Regions from separate parts of the Enterococcus sp. 22-H-5-01 genome, predicted to be linked through region 2. Evidence: predicted binding sites of a transcription regulator. Region 2 holds the regulator's gene; each other region holds the start of a gene.
The links. Region 2 encodes NrdR, which represses ribonucleotide reductase genes. Its sites were predicted from a motif close to ACACNATATATNGTGT; they were not measured.
Positions count from the first base shown of each region.

Region 1: the regulator NrdR is predicted to act here: its motif matches at 2,460-2,475, upstream of nrdH (glutaredoxin-like protein NrdH).
Region 3: the regulator NrdR is predicted to act here: its motif matches at 3,324-3,339, upstream of ACQKTA_RS07470 (deoxynucleoside kinase).

Region 1 covers NZ_CP189993.1:41,874-47,861, reverse strand. Annotated here, with positions in the region: gene feoB (ferrous iron transport protein B) at 1-1,670, opposite strand, end outside; gene ACQKTA_RS00240 (FeoA family protein) at 1,671-2,147, opposite strand; gene nrdH (glutaredoxin-like protein NrdH) at 2,542-2,760, shown strand; gene nrdE (class 1b ribonucleoside-diphosphate reductase subunit alpha) at 2,842-5,001, shown strand; gene nrdF (class 1b ribonucleoside-diphosphate reductase subunit beta) at 5,075-5,988, shown strand, end outside.
Region 2 covers NZ_CP189993.1:721,089-727,076, forward strand. Annotated here, with positions in the region: gene ACQKTA_RS03585 (Nif3-like dinuclear metal center hexameric protein) at 1-705, opposite strand, end outside; gene ACQKTA_RS03590 (tRNA (adenine(22)-N(1))-methyltransferase) at 686-1,399, opposite strand; gene dnaI (primosomal protein DnaI) at 1,519-2,445, opposite strand; gene ACQKTA_RS03600 (replication initiation and membrane attachment family protein) at 2,445-3,770, opposite strand; gene nrdR (transcriptional regulator NrdR) at 3,782-4,255, opposite strand; gene coaE (dephospho-CoA kinase) at 4,438-5,037, opposite strand; gene mutM (DNA-formamidopyrimidine glycosylase) at 5,044-5,883, opposite strand.
Region 3 covers NZ_CP189993.1:1,455,950-1,461,937, reverse strand. Annotated here, with positions in the region: gene ACQKTA_RS07485 (phosphomevalonate kinase) at 1-1,054, opposite strand, end outside; gene mvaD (diphosphomevalonate decarboxylase) at 1,055-2,044, opposite strand; gene mvk (mevalonate kinase) at 2,037-2,978, opposite strand; gene ACQKTA_RS07470 (deoxynucleoside kinase) at 3,399-4,055, shown strand; gene ACQKTA_RS07465 (magnesium transporter CorA family protein) at 4,175-5,080, shown strand; gene ACQKTA_RS07460 (Cof-type HAD-IIB family hydrolase) at 5,126-5,935, opposite strand.

The DNA.
Region 1 (5,988 bases), 680 kb from region 2:
GCGATCGCGCCGCCAAGAGCCGCTAAAATACTATCATTTTCATTAACCGATTGTAAGTGGAAATTATAACTAGAAATAAACCAAATAATGATGCTTGAAACAAAAATAATCGTTCCTGCTCGTTTGACAAACGCTTTACTATGATCCCAAGTGTAACGAATCGTATTTCCAATTCGCGGAAAATGATAGACTGGTAATTCCATAATAAATGGCGATGGATCCCCACTAAATAGACGTGTCTTTTTCAATGCGATTCCTGAGAGTACGATGGCAGCCATTCCAACAAAATAGGCCGAAGGAGCTACCCAGCTACTATGAGGAAAAAAGGCCCCTGCCACTAAAGCGATGATCGGCAATTTAGCTGAACAAGGCATAAAAGTCGTTAGCATCACGGTCATCCGACGATCTTTTTCATTCTCAATCGTCCGGCTAGCCATGACTCCGGGTACGCCGCAGCCGGTGGCGATCAACATCGGAATAAACGATTTACCTGACAACCCAAATTTGCGAAAAATTCGATCCATGACGAAAGCAATGCGGGACATATAACCACAGTCTTCTAAAATAGCTAAACATAAAAATAGTACCATCAACTGCGGTAAGAAGCCTAGCACTGCGCCGACACCGGCGATGATCCCATCTAAAATCAAGCTCTGCATCCAAGCGGCCACATGCCAAGCTTGTAAAGTCGAACTGACAAAATTAGGTACGATCGAACCAAATAACTGATCATTGACCCAATCAGTTCCCATCGTTCCAACGGTTTGGATCGCAATATAATAAATCAGCCACATCACTAAACCAAAAATCGGCAACGCTAAGAAACGATTAGTGATGATGTGGTCGATTTTATCTGAAAACGATACTTTAAATTGATCTCCGTTCACGACACATAGCGTTGTTAAATGAGTAATAAAATTATACCGTTCATTGATGACCAAACTTTCTGCGTCATCGCCAAAAATCTTTTCTGTAATCTGAATGATTTCTGTAATTTCTTTTTGCTGGATTTTGCTTAAATCCAATTGCTTGAGCGCTTGTTCATCACGCTCAAATAATTTCACACTATAAAAACGACTATATTTTGCTAGAACAGTACTACCCAAAGTTTCTTCGATTTCACTGAGTGCAGCTTCTAGACGACGATCATAATGTGGAAAGCTGACTTCAGCTTGTCCTTTTTCAATTAGATGCACCGCCTCGCTTACGGCTTTATCAATTCCAAAATTTTTCAGCGCACTGATACCGACGACCGGTACACCTAGTGCATAAGCTAATTTTTCTAAGTTGATTTGTTTGCCGCTTTTTTTAACGATATCCATCATATTGACTGCGACGATCACTGGAATACCCGTTTCGATCAGCTGAGTCGTCAAATAAAGATTCCGTTCTAAATTGGTTCCATCGATGATATTAATGATCGCATCCGGCGTCCCTGACAACAGATAATCCCGAGCCACTACTTCTTCAGGCGAGTAAGGCGAAAGAGAATAAATCCCTGGCAAATCATCGATCGTTACTTCTGAGTTCTTTTTATAACGCCCTTCTTTTCGTTCAACTGTTACCCCAGGCCAATTTCCTACGAACTGATTGGTCCCAGTCAATACATTGAACGTACTAGTTTTCCCACTGTTAGGATTTCCTGCCAAAGCAATATGTAACTGTGTCAATTAGTCCGCCCCCTCTTCTTTCGATACCACGATCATTTCAGATTCACTTTTTCGTAAACTTAATTCATAACCGCGGACTCTTAGTTCGATTGGGTCCCCCAGCGGTGCTAATTTCACTACCTTTATCGGTGTGCCTTTGGTCAATCCCATGTCCATCAACCGACGTTTGACTGCACCTGTTCCGTGGACATTGACAATCACCGCCCGCTCACCTGCACGTAATTGATCCAATGATACCCAAGATTCTTGCGCTTGCGTTAGGTCTTTCACAAGTATTTGTTTTAATAAAGAACGCGATAATGCTAAGCGGGTATTTTGCAAAAGGACGATACCATTTTCACCAGAATGATTGACTAAAGCAACTTTTGAGCCAACGATCATCCCTAAATCCTGTAATCTATGTTTTAAGTCATTTTCTAACGTCATTTCATCGATTTGAACGACTTGGTTCAATGATATATCTGCTAAAGTTGTCATAGTTTCCTCCATTTATGTCGGCTTATTTTATCTACTTAATCAGTAATGAGAATCTTTCTCAATAAGAATAGCCTCATTTGATATCAAAGTCAATAAATGGTCGAAGATTTTTGCTATTTTTGAGCAGTTTATTTGACAAGCAGAGATACATTTGATTTTATTTTAAGATTTACGTTATTAAAAAAACTTATTTTAGGTAAAAAAACACTGACCTTCTTGAATCAAGCAATTAAAAAGGCATTTTCCTTTGAGTTCACCTGTTTTCAATATTTTTGCAAAAAACACAAAGAGTGGTATACCACTCTTTTACCACCACAATATATAGTGTTTAACGATTGACTTTTCTACTACATCTTTTATACTAGGAAATGTAGAAATCAGAGGAGGTAGTCTTATGGTAAAAGTCTATTCAAAAAATAATTGTATGCAGTGTAAAATGACAAAACGTTATTTAACTGAAAATCAAATTTCATTCGAAGAAATCAATATCGACAACGAACCCGAAGCTCTAGGTTTCCTAAAAGATCAAGGTTTTCAAAGTGTCCCTGTTATCTTCGGCGGTCAACAAGCCATCATCGGTTTTCGCCCAGATCAATTGAAAGCATTAGCGTAGTTCAAAACTTTGCGGTCCCATGATTGCAAAGTTTTTCTTCATTATATAGATAGAAAATTTTAAAGAGAAAGATGTGACGAAATGAGTTTAAAAGATCTTGGTGAAGTATCCTACTTCAAATTGAACAACGAAATCAATCGTCCAGTCAATGGACAGATTCCATTAAACAAAGATAAAGATGCGCTAGCCGCTTTTTTCAAAGAAAATGTTGAGCCTAACACGCATGCGTTTTCTTCTGTGCAAGAAAAAATCGACTACTTACTAGAACAAGACTTTTTGGAAGAAGCCTTTATCGCAAAATATTCCCCTGCCTTTATTGAAAAATTATTTACTTATTTAAAAGAACAAAACTTTACTTTTAAATCATTTATGGCAGCCTACAAATTTTATTCTCAATATGCCTTAAAAAGCAATGATGGCGATGAATACTTAGAAAGTTATGAAGATCGGGTTGCTTATAATGCGTTGTATTTTGCTGATGGCGATGAAAATTTGGCACTTTCTTTAGCCGACGAAATGATTCATCAACGCTATCAGCCAGCGACCCCTTCTTTCTTGAATGCTGGCCGTAAACGTCGTGGTGAATTAGTTTCTTGTTTCTTGATCCAAGTAACCGATGATATGAATAGTATCGGTCGCTCGATCAACTCTGCCTTACAACTCTCTCGTATCGGAGGCGGTGTAGGAATCAATCTTTCTAACTTGCGTGAAGCTGGTGCTCCGATCAAAGGCTACGAAGGTGCCGCAAGTGGCGTGGTACCCGTGATGAAATTATTTGAAGATAGCTTTTCTTACTCAAATCAATTAGGCCAACGTCAAGGTGCCGGTGTCGTTTATTTAGATGTCTTCCATCCTGATATTGAAATGTTTTTATCAGCTAAAAAAGAAAATGCGGATGAAAAGATTCGAGTTAAAACATTATCACTTGGAATCACTGTACCAGACAAATTCTATGAATTGGCTCGTAAAAATGAAGAGATGTATCTATTCAGTCCTTATGGGATCGAACGTGAATATGGTGTGCCTTATTCTTACGTCGATATCACAAAAGAATACGATAATTTAGTCGCTAACCCAAATATCCGCAAGAAAAAAGTTCGTGCGCGTGACTTAGAAAATGAAATCTCTAAATTGCAACAAGAATCTGGTTATCCTTATATCATCAATATCGATACAGCGAATCGTGCAAATCCAGTAGATGGTAAAATCGTGATGAGTAATTTATGTTCAGAGATCTTACAAGTCCAAACCCCTTCATTGATCAATGGTCGTCAAGAATACGATGTTTTAGGAACAGATATCTCTTGTAACTTAGGATCAACGAATATCGTCAATTTAATGGAAAGTCCTGACTTTGGACAATCTGTTCGAACAATGGTCAGAGCTTTGACTTTCGTAACTGACGAATCAGATATCGATGTGGTACCATCGATCCAAAATGGCAATCAGCTTAACCATACAATCGGTTTAGGGGCAATGGGGCTTCACAGCTTCTTTGCCAAACATTTGATGGCCTATGGCTCTGAAGAATCGATTGATTTCACGAATATTTATTTCACCTTGTTGAATTATTGGACCTTAATGGAAAGCAATGCCTTAGCGAAAGAGCGTCAAACAACTTTCCATAATTTTGAAAAATCAGCTTATGCTGATGGTTCTTATTTCGATAAATATACAACAGGCGAATTCTTACCTAAAACAGCTAAGGTCAAAGAAATCTTTAAGGATATTTTTGTTCCAAGTGCTGAAGATTGGAAAGCTTTGAAAGCAGCGGTGCAAGAAGACGGCTTGTATCACCAAAACCGTTTAGCTGTTGCACCAAATGGCTCGATTTCTTATATCAACGATACTAGCGCCAGCTTGCATCCGATCACTCGTTTGATCGAAGAGCGCCAAGAAAAGAAAATCGGTAAAATTTATTATCCAGCACCTTACTTGAACAATGATACCTTGCCTTACTATACTTCTGCCTATGATATGGATATGCGTAAAGTGATCGATGTCTATGCAACGGCTCAACAACATATCGATCAAGGAATGAGCTTGACCTTGTTCATGCGTTCTGAAATTCCAGAAGGCTTATACGAATGGAAAACAGAAAGCAAACAAACAACACGTGATCTGAATATTTTACGGAACTATGCCTTTTATAAAGGCTGTAAATCGATCTATTATGTCCGGACATTTACCGATGATGCTGAAGAGATCGGCTCAAATCAATGTGAAAGTTGTGTCATCTAAAACCTAGTTGCCTCTCGTGCTTTTGTACGAGGGGTACTCTATCGTTTAACTTACTATCTTAGGAGGAATATCCATGGCAGAAACTTATTATGAAGCCATTAACTGGAACGAAATCGAAGACATTATCGATAAATCAACTTGGGAAAAATTAACAGAACAATTTTGGTTGGATACACGGATCCCCTTATCTAACGACTTAGATGACTGGCGTAAATTATCAGACCTTGAAAAAACTACCGTTGGGTATGTGTTTGGCGGTTTGACTTTACTTGATACCGTCCAATCAGAAAGCGGCATGGATCAATTGAGAAAAGATGTCCGTACCCCACATGAAGAAGCGGTTTTAAACAATATTCAATTTATGGAATCAGTCCATGCCAAAAGCTATTCATCGATCTTTAGTACATTGAATACTAAAGCTGAAATCGAAGACATCTTTGAATGGACGAATACAAACCAATATTTGCAAAAAAAAGCCGAACGAATCAACGAAATCTACAAGAACGGCACACCGCTAGAAAAGAAAATTGCGAGTGTCTTCCTTGAAACATTCCTATTCTATTCTGGTTTTTATACGCCGCTTTATTATTTAGGCAACAATAAGTTAGCCAATGTAGCCGAGATCATTAAACTGATCATCCGGGATGAATCTGTCCATGGAACATATATCGGTTATAAATTCCAACGCGGCTACAATGAATTACCGGAAGCAGAGCAAGAACGTTTGAAAGATTGGATGTACGATTTGTTGTATGAATTGTATGAAAATGAAGAACGCTATACAGAAGAATTGTACGATGCAATCGGTTGGACCGAAGAAGTCAAAACGTTCTTACGTTATAATGCCAATAAAGCATTGATGAATTTAGGAATGGATCCCCTTTTCCCAGACACCGCAGACGATGTCAATCCAATCGTTATGAACGGTATTTCAACCGGAACCAGCAATCACGATTTCTTCTCACAAGTTGGGAATGGCTATTTATT
Region 2 (5,988 bases):
ATCTAAAGTATAAACATCGTAAGCTGGTTCTTCATATGGATGTGCTGCGAGCATTGCTGTAATAATTTGTTTTTCTTTTGTTTCTGGAAAAACCACTTCGATTTTACTTTCTTGGACTTGTTCCGGAACATTTACTGAACCGATTGTCGGATTTGCAGCCGTTTCAGGCGTAAAACGTCCTGTTCCATTGATAGTAAAAGACGTAGCATGATAATTCCCTTGTTCTCCAGCCCCAGCTGTTGATAATACTTCGCGCATTTTTTTTGCTTCTGTTTGTGGCGTATAGACAGCAAGCTTTTTCATTTTTACTGTGTGTGTCGGAATCAGATAGCTTGTATCTTTTACAGATAAAAGCTCACAAAACCAATCATTCAATCCACTATCGATGATATCCATATTCGTATGGGCGGCATAAACCGCAATATCATGTTTAATCAGTTCTGCATACATATTTGTTTGGATATCATCTGTGACTAACCGATCGATAGGCCGAAAAATCGGCGGATGTTTTACTATCAGTAAATCAATCTTTTTTTCGATTGCTTCGGCAACAACTGCTGGACGAACATCTAAACTCATCATGATTCGCTCAACTTGTTTGTTCAAAGTACCGATATGCAGGCCAACTGGGTCGCCGTCTTCTGCTAGCCATTCTGGACAATAGTCATTAAAACGTCGAATAAATTCAATCCCTTGCACTGGCAATTACCTCCTGGATCCACGTAATTTCTTGTTCTACTTCTTTGATTTTATCAGCCACATCTTGATCGCTGCGTTTTAGACTTGCTAATATTTTTTCACTTTTGATCAATTTGTGCTGCCATTTTTCAATAAAAATCTGATTTTTTTCTTGTAATAATCGTGGACCAAAAAATAACTCTTTTAATGAATAGGTGGTGGCGGCAGTATTTTTTTCAGCTACGATAATTTCATAAACTTTTTGATTTTCTTCAAGGATTGATTCAGCGATAATCGTATAACCTTCTTGAACTAGCCATTCACGTAATTGGCGTTCCCCAACATTTGGTTGTAAAATCAAGCGTTCATTACCAGATAGGCGTTGCTGTTCTTTTCCTCGTTGTAAAATATCTCGAATCAAAACACCGCCCATACCACAGATAGTGATTGCTGATACCTCATCCGCTAAAGTGACTGCTTCTAGGCCATCCGCTAAGCGAACATCGATTTTATCTACTAAACCATTTTTTGCTACTTGACGTTTGGCTGATTCAAAAGGACCTTTAACTACTTCACCGGCAATTCCATATGAAATTTTATTTTGTAACATCAAAGCGACAGGCAAATAAGCATGATCAGAGCCGATATCTGCCAGTCTAGCTCCTTGAGGTACATATTCTGCAGCTTTTTGTAAACGCATTGATAAGTCTTTGGCATTCATTTAATCCACATCCCATTTTTAATTATAACACTCATTAAAAAAAAGCCCCCTAAAAAAGAGCAAAATGATAGCGCTTTTTAATAGGGTATTAGCTTTTTTCTTAGAAAAATTTCTTTTTTTTAACCATTTCGGCGATTTTCACCAATCACCCAAACTTCTCTACTTAAATATCGAACGCGTTCCATGATCCGTTTTGCTTTTAACGGTTCTTCATCGCCGCGCTGTGTAACGGATAGATGTTGCTCCAATTGATTCATATTGAAATTCGATGAAAAAAAGGTCGGTAATTGTTCTTGCATTCGATGTTGTAAAATGACACCTAAGACTTCATCGCGAATCCAAGCGCTCATCGAATCGGCTCCGATATCATCGATCATTAAAATCGGTGCTCGCTTGACTTCATCCAATTTAGGACCAACTTTATCATTTGAGATCGCTTGTTTCATCTCACCCGCAAATGTTGGAAAATGAATCAAGGTCGTTTCAAAACCCTTAACAGCTAATTCGTGGGCAACCGCACCTAATAAATACGTTTTACCTACACCGAAATCCCCAACTAAATAAAGTGCTTTATGAAAATTTCTAGGATTCTCTTCATATTGATTAATAAAATCTAAGGTTGCTTCTAATGCTTCACTTCGACCCGAGGTCACTTCAAAATTACGGATGGAAGCTTTACGAATATCTTTTGGCATATCAACAGAATTCACCCGATTGCGGATCTCTTCTTCACGTTTGCGGCGAAGCAAGTCATCTGTCGGCACATACGTCACATCGATAAAGTGAAAATTCAAACTCAATTGCGGCTCATAGCCTGGTGCGATCATCGTCGGATCTGAATTCAAATATTTTTTCTTTTCTTGGACGAATTCGTATAGTTTTGCAAAAGACTTTTCAATGTCTTCTTGTGTCAGTTTTGCTTTATGCACTTCGATGAATTGATTCACGTCCGGATCAGCTAACACTTCTTCCATCATTTGTCGGTAACGACCATCGACACCGCGACTTTTAATGATGCGATTTAATTCTTTTCCTACATCTTCCATTAATCGTCACCTTCTTTGTTTAAATATGCTGCTAATTTACGATTCAGCTCAGCTTCCTTTTCAGGGCTGAGTTTTGTTTCTTTTGGCGGTTGTTTGATATGTTCAGGCAGTGCCTCTTTTCGTCCGGCTCCTCTTTTTTGATAACTTGGCCGAGTCGCTTGCGGTTTACGAACAAGCTTTTGATTGTTTTCTCGAACATGATTAATCGCATCTTCCGGCGTTGCGATTTTCTTTTGGGCCCAATCATTAGCAATCGCATTGAGATAGTTCGCATTGATCACTGCTTGATTTTGGATGACTAAAATATAATTGATGATGATATTGATCACACTCTTCGGTAATAGATTCCGACCAATCAGTTCTTCTAATAAACGGACTTCCGTATTTGTCTCAAAGCCGCCTTTTTCACGTTTGATAGCTCTTAAAAAAGTAACTGGCGCAATTTTTTTACTTTGAGCAATAATTTCTGTTTCTTGGGGTGAAAAATTATTTTCAGCACTCGTTGATTTCTCAGTAGACTGTTCTTTCACCTTTGTCGCTTCTGCTGCAACATTCGGCCGTTTTTCTTTGTTCATCAATTGACGTAAGTAATTAAAGTTCAGGCCATTTTTTTCACCCGCACTTGCTTTAGCTACATATTCAGCTAAGTCAAGTTCGTTCAAACCATAAAGTGTTTGAAAAGTTTGTAGTTTTTCTCGTTCTTCAATCGTTAAAATCAAATTGAACCGGCGCAATTGTTGACTGAAAAGCGACCAGTCAAAATCACTTTTTTCTGTAAAATCATCTTGTGTTTGTTCTAGGATCTCACTCTGGCTAGCAAAGGCTTGTTCATCTAAACGATAGACTTCTCGAAAGCGTTTAGTAATATTTTGGGCTTCAGACCTATCGATCATTTTAGGTTTGAAACGTTCAACTAAACGCCCATAGCGACGTTTGCCGATTTTATCCATCAATAAATAAGACATTAAAGGATCTTGGAAAAATTTTTCCGGCGTTAATGGCGCACGCAAAGCATAAAGTAATTGCATCCCTAATTCCGGGTCTTCCTTTTGATACGTTTCTAATAACCCGATACCTTCTAAGTGTTCTCGTGCTTTTAAAAAGTGCATCAACCCAGTATCGATTGCGGATAAAAGATCAGCGTGCATAAAACTAGCGCTCATCCCTTCTGCATCAATATCACTTTTCATTGTAAAATAAACACTTAATGCAACACTACCGATAATCGGTTGGTATAAATACACTAAGGCATCACGCTTGCTTTCATCGAGCTGTGGCTCACCATAAACAGTGTAAAAGGTGCTAGGTTTTAATTCTTCTGCCACAAAAAAGCCTCCTAGTCATTATCTGTTGATTTTGCTTTATCAACAATTTCTTGTAATTCTTTCAAAAAGACGGACATATCTTTGAATTGTCGATAAACACTTGCAAAGCGGATATAGGCAATCTCATCAACACTCATCAAATCTTCCATAACAAATTCTCCGATTTTACTCGTTGGCATTTCATTTTCTCCCATGCTGCGTACACGATTTTCAACATGATCAACGATTTGTTCCATCTGCTCCATCGCAACTGGGCGTTTTTCCGCTGAACGAATAAGTCCGCGTAAAATTTTATCACGGCTGAACTCTTCACGATCACCATTGCGTTTTACTACTAATAAAGGAACGACTTCGATTCGTTCAAAAGTTGTGAAACGAAATCCACAATTTTCGCATTCTCTACGACGACGGATCGCACGTCCATCGTCCGTTTGCCGGCTATCGATCACTCGAGAATTATTATGATTGCATTTTGGACAACGCATATTCTCCCCCACACTTTCTTGACTATTTATAAATTCACTTTAATTTGTGAAAATTGATTTGTTCATTCATTTTTTATTCCACAAATAACCTTTTGCTACTTCTAGTTATTCGTTTATATAACAAGAGTTTACCATAACAAAGCGACTAAAAAAAGCGTCGTACTGCTACGACGCTTAATTCTTTAAGAAACAAATTGATTTTTGATCAGCCAATCGATAACTTGTTTTCTCAAATATTCGAGAGAGCCGCAATTATCAAAAATAATCTCTGCTTTTTTCTTTTTCATTTCCAATGACATCTGACTGTCGATCCGTTTTTGTGCATCTGATTGTGATAGTAAATTGCGTTTCATCAAACGTTCCAACTGATATTCGGGAGTAACATAAACAACGGCTACCGCATCCATCAACTCTTCATAACGGCCTTCATACAATAAAGGAATATCTACGATCACTAAATTGCTGAGTGACTTAGCAGCCATTGTTTGTTGTGTGATTTCTTTACGTATAAAGGGATCCAGTACGTGATTTAATTGTTGGCGTTTTTGTTCATCGTGAAAAACGAGATCGCCTAATTTTTTTCGATCTAATCGGCCGTCAGCTTGCAAAATTGCTGGACCAAATGTATCGATCAAAGCTGCTAACCCCGGTGTCTTAGGTTCAACAACTTTTCGAGCGATCAGATCACCATCAACGATTGGAAATTGTCTTTCGGCAAAAATTTTTACTACAGTCGACTTTCCGCTTGCGATTCCGCCGGTGATTCCTAGTACAAAACTCATCGCTTTCTATCCTTTCGACTCGTTTAATTTTTGACAATGCGGACAAAGATGGGTACCGCGTTGAGCTACTTTGATTTTAATGATCGGTGTCCCACAGCGGGGGCAAGGCGTACCTGTTTGTCCATAAACATGTAATTCCTGTTGGAAATGACCTGCTTCGCCCAAAGCGTTTAAATACGTACGAATCGTTGTCCCGCCAGCTTCTTTAGCTTTTGCGATGACTTCAATAATCGCTTCGCGTAATTCGGCAACTTCCTTGGGTTTCAATGTATTTGCTGGACGTTCTGGGTGGATTTTAGCTAGCCATAATACTTCATCGACATAAATATTGCCTAGCCCAGCAACGATTTTTTGATTTAGTAATAGCGGTTTGATCATTGTCTTCGCTTTCCCTAAGTTCTTTGCGAATTGATTTAACTCAAAGTCTTCCTCAGTCGGCTCAGGTCCTAGCTGTGACAATCCTTTATACTCTTTTGCAGTTCCTTTTTGTAATAACGCCATTCTACCGAATTTTCGAACATCATGATAGATCAATTCTGTCCCATCTGTAAAAATAAAACGAACATGGCTGTGTTTGTCTAGCGGCGTTGCCTCTTTGAAAAATTCATATTTCCCTTCCATTCTCAAATGGGAGACCATCTCATAGTGAGTAAATTCAAAAATCAAATATTTTCCTCTTCGCGTTACTGTTTCGATCGTTTCGCCAACTAATTGACGATTGAAAGTTTCTACTTCGGGAAATTCAATGATCCGCGGCCAATAAACATCGACTTTCGCGGTCGTTTTGCCTGTTACTAATGAAACCAATCCTCTTCTTACTGTTTCCACTTCAGGTAATTCTGGCATTCTCTACACGTCCCATTCTATCTAAAAATAGTCATTCGTAAAACCGACTGGAAATTTATTTAAACTAGTTGCTTTGAAACGGTATAAAAGAAGCTGGAATCTCTT
Region 3 (5,988 bases), 730 kb from region 2:
CATGTAGAGGTAATGGGGTAATACCAGCCTTTTCCCATGAGCTCATCAAAGGTAAGATGCCAGCCCGCTTATCGACGATTACGATACCGCAGTCGCCACCGCCAGCACCAGAAGATTTTGCTGCGCCGCCATATTTTTCCGCTAAGTCGTTTAGTCTTTTTAGTTCCTCAGTTTCGATTGAGACGTTGCTGAGGCTCGTTAGTTGATTAAGTAATGTACGATTTTTTCGAATCATTGATTGAATTAATGACACATCATTTTGTTTGAATCCTAGAATCATTTGGTCCACACAGTCTTTGCTATCGGTCAAAAACTGTTCGTAAGAAGTTTTCTTCTCATCCCTAGATTGATGAACTTGATCAACTAAATCCGAAGTAGAAGCAGGACTTCCAGTCCAACCAATCAACAAACGTAAATCTTCAGGGACTTTTAGTGGTTCGATATTTAAATTTGGCCAGTCGTAAGCGATCAAGTCTGTTAATTTCTCGTTAGCTAACTTACTTAAGACCCAATCATGATCGAAAGTTGAAAAAGCTAGCCAGCCGCCATAGCAACTAGCTGCGATATCTCCGCATGAACCGTTTCCTTGGACATTTAAATGGGCTAACGTCGCTAATTTAAATAGCTCTAATTGTGATAAGTTCAGTTCGTAAAAGGCGTTTAATGCTTTAACAGTTGCGACGGTCACGGCACCGCTAGAACCTAAACCGTATTTACGTCCATTTGAATTATCTAATTCACTCGTAACTTTTAAATCAAAGAAGGCTAATTTTTTGCCTTTTTCTTGAGCGAATTTTTCAGTGAAATGGATGGCAGCTAAAATATAATGAAAAGGATTGTCACGAATATCCAAAACGAGTTCATTATTACGTCGAGTCCAACGTACAGGCAAATCACTATATTGGGTCGATTGGATACTGCCGCTTTTTTTAGCCGGTTCGATCGTTACCGTAATGAATTGATCAATGGCGACAATGATGGCAGGATGTCCAGGTTCGACCACCGCATACTCGCCGGCAATATATAGTTTTCCTGGTGCAGATACTTCGATCATTTATGCTTCCTCCATTGATAAAATTTCAATACTTGGTCCTGCATGAGCGACAATCAATTGAGTTGGATCAAAATGTTTAGCTAACTCATCAAGAACTTTTTCTTCATTTTTGCGCTCAACTAAAACTTTGACGTTAGGCCCAGCATCCATTGTGAAATAGCAAGAAACACCGGTTGTTCTTAGTTGACGAACAAGATTCATTGCCTTCATACTTTCAGCTGACCAATATGTAAAAGGAGGTGTAGCGGCTAATGTAGTGCCATGCATTTTTAGCGCACTTGCTTCAGTCACTTCGCCTAGAGCCGTAAAATCTTTTGCTGCAATCGCAGCTTTGGCTTTAGCCAAGTCTTTCGGAACACTTTGCAGCCAGCCATCATAAAATGAAGAAGTTTCAACTGTTCGTTGCATGCCATCGCGGCTAGAAACATCTTTCTTTGCATCATTAACTACAATAAAAATCATACTTAAATCTTGTTCGAAATCGTTACTAATGATTTTGGTTGCATAAGAAGTCTCGTCGGAATTTCCTTTTTCCCATTCGGCAAAACCGCCATAAACACTACGAGAGGCAGAGCCCGAACCTCGGCGTGCTAGACGAGATAGTGCGATCGGCGACAAATCTAAATTCAAAGCAGCACTAACTGCTCCAGCCAAAGCTGCCAATCCGCTAGCGGAAGAGGCCAGTCCTGCTGCAGTAGGAACAAAATTTTGACTTTTAACGACAGCGAATAAGGTACAATCGGCTTTTTTTCTGGCTAAATCAAGAAAGCGACTTATTTTGATAGTCGCTTTCGAATCTTGTAATTGATTGTCTAAATAAAATTGGTCTTCCGTGAATTCAGTTGAAAAAGTGACTGTTGTTTCGGTATAAAAAGCATCTAATGTTAAAGATAGACTGTTATTCATTGGTAAAATTAATTCTTGATTTTTTTTACCCCAATATTTAATTAAGGCAATATTCGTATAAGCTTTCGCTTTCCCGCTAAACATGTGCATACACACCTAACCCTTCAATCCATGTATTGCGCGCCCCGGCATCTAATAGTGTTTGCTGTAGTTGCCGTCCGCTCGTTTCATTTTCTGCTAAGGCGATCATGCAGCCCCCACGGCCGCCGCCTGTTAATTTTGCTCCTAAAGCTTCATGTTTTAAAGCCGTTTCGATCAAATGATCTAAATGGCGATTGCTTGTACCTAATAAACGTAGTAAGCCTTGTGCTTGATTCATACAATCTCCTAAAATATGCGGCTGATTTTTTAGAATCGCTTGTTGTGCTTGTTGTGTCAATCGCCCTAGAGATTTGATTTGTTTCGCTGTTTCGCGAGGTCTTAACTCCCTTAATTTTGCGATGTCGCGAACAGCTTTACGTGTTTGTCCTTTGATACCTGTATCGGCAACAACTAAAAAAGCGTCCATATTCAATTGGAAAGGCTGGAAACCAATTTCTTTTTGATAACGAATTGGTTCAGTTCCACTGATGGTTGTAGCATCAATCCCGCTTGGATTACCGTGTGCGACTGCTTCTGCTTGGTTCACGAAATATAAAACATTCTCTTGGGTCGCAGGCTCTTCCATCCAGTCGAAAACCGCCCGCGTGATTGCAACAGCTACTGCAGCACTGGAGCCCATTCCGCGTTCTGCAGGAATGGAGCTTTCAATCTTTAAGTAAAAAGGTTCTGGAATTTTAAAATGCTTAACCAAATACCAAAGTAAAATAGTAACGTTGCGCATCGTAGTAGGTGCTTCGCTGAGCGGTCCGTGGAAGAAACTAGACTCAATCCATGATTCAAGTTTGTTTTTACGAATCGTTGCTTGAATACCTGTCCCTGAAAAAGGGAACGCAATTGCAGGCTCGCCATATACAACAGAATGCTCGCCCATTAATATAATTTTCCCACTGGCATAACCCGTGCTGATCGATTTCATTAAAAAAACTCCTAATTCATTTTAGAGTAGTTATCTCACATAAAATAAGTCTGCTTCTAGAAAGAGGTGTAGCAAGATACTTTTTTATGTAGGGGTATGGTTTTTATTTGATTTAAGTTAAATAGCTTTTATAAAAAATAATACATTTTGTTTATTTAACTTGTAAATAGGAATGCTTTTCTATCATTCTTATTATATCGGAATTATCAAATTTAGTCTCTTTCCATTTTACTCACAGTCTTGCGACAAGTAAACGAAACCGCTGAAAAGTTTTCGATAATCCTCATATTTTTAAACATTCTTTAGAAGCAGAGATAATTATTTCTTTGTATTTTTCATTTGACTACACCATATATTGGGGGTATATTTGTTGAGTTGAGAATTATGCACCATATTTTGTATGAAGTGAGTTGGAGGTTTATGAGCGTGATTGTACTAGCAGGAACCATCGGAGCAGGGAAATCCAGTTTGACAGAAATGTTATCTGAGCATTTGGGGAGTCAAGCTTTTTATGAATCAATTGAAGATAATGAAGTATTGCCATTGTTTTATGCAGATCCAGAGCAGTATGCCTTTTTATTGCAGATTTACTTTTTAAATAAACGGTTTGATAGCATCAAAAAAGCGATGCAAGATGACAATAATGTCTTGGATCGTTCGATCTATGAAGATTCTTTATTGTTCCATTTAAATGCGGACTTAGGTCGAGCAACTGAAACTGAAGTAAAAGTTTATGATGAATTATTAGCAAATATGATGCAAGAGTTGCCTTATGCCGCTCAGAAGAAACATCCAGATTTATTAGTCCACATTCGCGTTTCTTTTGAAACGATGATGGAAAGAATCCAAAAACGCGGTCGTGAATATGAACAATTGGAATTTGACCCGACATTATATGATTATTATAAAGAATTGAATCGTCGTTATGATCAATGGTATGAAGACTATAATGAAAGTCCTAAAATTCAAATCGATGGCGACCAATTGAACTTTGTCGATGATCTTACAGCTCGTGAAGAAGTCATTCGCATGATCGATGAAAAAATTTTAGAAGTTCAAGCTGTACCAGCAGAATAAGTCAAAGCACGCAAAGAAAATTGCGTGCTTTTTTGTGTCATTCAAAGCGTGGATAGGAGCAACCAAAGATCGATTTTGGTATACTAAAAATTGATGAAGGAAAGTGGAGGAGCACAAAAATGGACAGTAGCCAAACATTTAATCAAGATCTTAGTTCATGGATCAATGTAGATAGTACCCAATCTCATGAAGTAAAAAAATTGAAAGAACGTTATTCCATTAGTGATGAAATGCTGACCTATGCTTTGGATAAAAATGAACGAGCACGGGTTGAATATGATCCGACAGAAAAAGCATTATTGTTGATTTTTAAAGTTCCGAATCTGCTGAAAAAAGACAATCATTATGAGACAAGTCCGATGGCTTTTATCTTAAAAGACCAGCGTTTTTTTTCTTTTGTCAATGAACGAACGATGTATGTTGAAAATATCATTGAACGTTTATTGAACGACGAACCAAATCAAAGTGCAGCTAGTTTGCTTTTTCATACTTTGTTTTTGATTTCCGATTATTATTTTCCTTTAGTAGAAGAAGTAGATAGCCAGCGGATCCAACTGAATAAAAAATTAAGAGAAAAAACGACGAATAAAAATTTATTAGCTCTTTCTGATTTAGAAATCGGCTTAGTCTATTTAGTGACTGCTACTAAGCAAAATGCTGTTCTTTTAGAACAGATCAAGGCACAGTCAATTTTTTCTAGTTTTACAGAACAAGAAAAAGAAGAACTCGACGATGCATTGATCGAAGCAAAGCAAGCTGTTGAGATGACGAAATTATCCAGTGAGATATTGGATCAATTATCAGGAACGTATAATAATCTTCTGAATAATAACTTGAATGATACGATGAAAATATTGACGATCTGGTCGTTATTGTTAACGATTCCCACGATCGTAACAGGTTTTTTCGGGATGAATATGCCATTACCTTTTACGCATTCAGAAGTAGGGTGGATCATTTCTTTAGTAATCAGTTTAGGATTATCGATCTGGCTGATTTTGGTATTATGGCGCCGAATACGATAAAAAGTCTGAGACAAAAGTATTTATACTCGTGTCTCAGACTTTTTTTTATAAAATAAATTTTTCGATGACTTCGGCAACTGCGCTGTTTTCGTGATCCGCAATTGTAGTATATTGAGCAGCTTTTTTGATTTCAGGAATCGCATTTGCCACAGCAACACCTAAAGCAGCTGTTTGGATCATTGAAAGATCGTTAGTATTATCTCCGATAGCAATTGTTTCATCCATGGGAATCGCTAAATGAGCGGCTAAACTTTCTAAAGCCGTCCCTTTATTGACACCTTTCGGATTAAATTCGATATAACGATTCGATGAATAACTAATTTCTAAGGCTTCATGAAGTTCAGTCGGCATGTCTTGTTCGATTTTTTCCAGATAGTGACGATCTAAGTTTTGGAACAAGGCTTTATAACACGTTTGTTTTTCCAAAAAGGAAAAATCATCGTCCGTTCGTTTTTCATGAGGAATCGTTGAAAGATAGGCATCTTCATTCGGATTGCTATGATACACATAGGTTTGTTCAAACGTATAAAGATGGATCGCAACATCATACTTAGAGCCAAATTCAAATAACTGAGCTAAAAGCTCAAATGACATCGGAGATTCTTTAATGATCGTGGGTCCTTGACTTTCGACGACCACGCCGCCATTGAAGCCGATCATATAATGATTTGCTTTATCGACAGCATCTAATTCTATTAAAGTCTGCTTGATTGAATGAAAGCCGCGGCCAGTTGCAGGAGCAAAAGTAGTACCTTTGACTTCTGCTTGTTTGATTATTTCTTGAGTTTTTGAAGAGACGTGTCGCTGTTTGTCTAAAAGTGTTTCATCTAAATCACATGCAATCAATCGGTACATAGGTGTACCTCCTTAAATTTTCTACTTACATTATAGCAAAAATGAAAAATAGC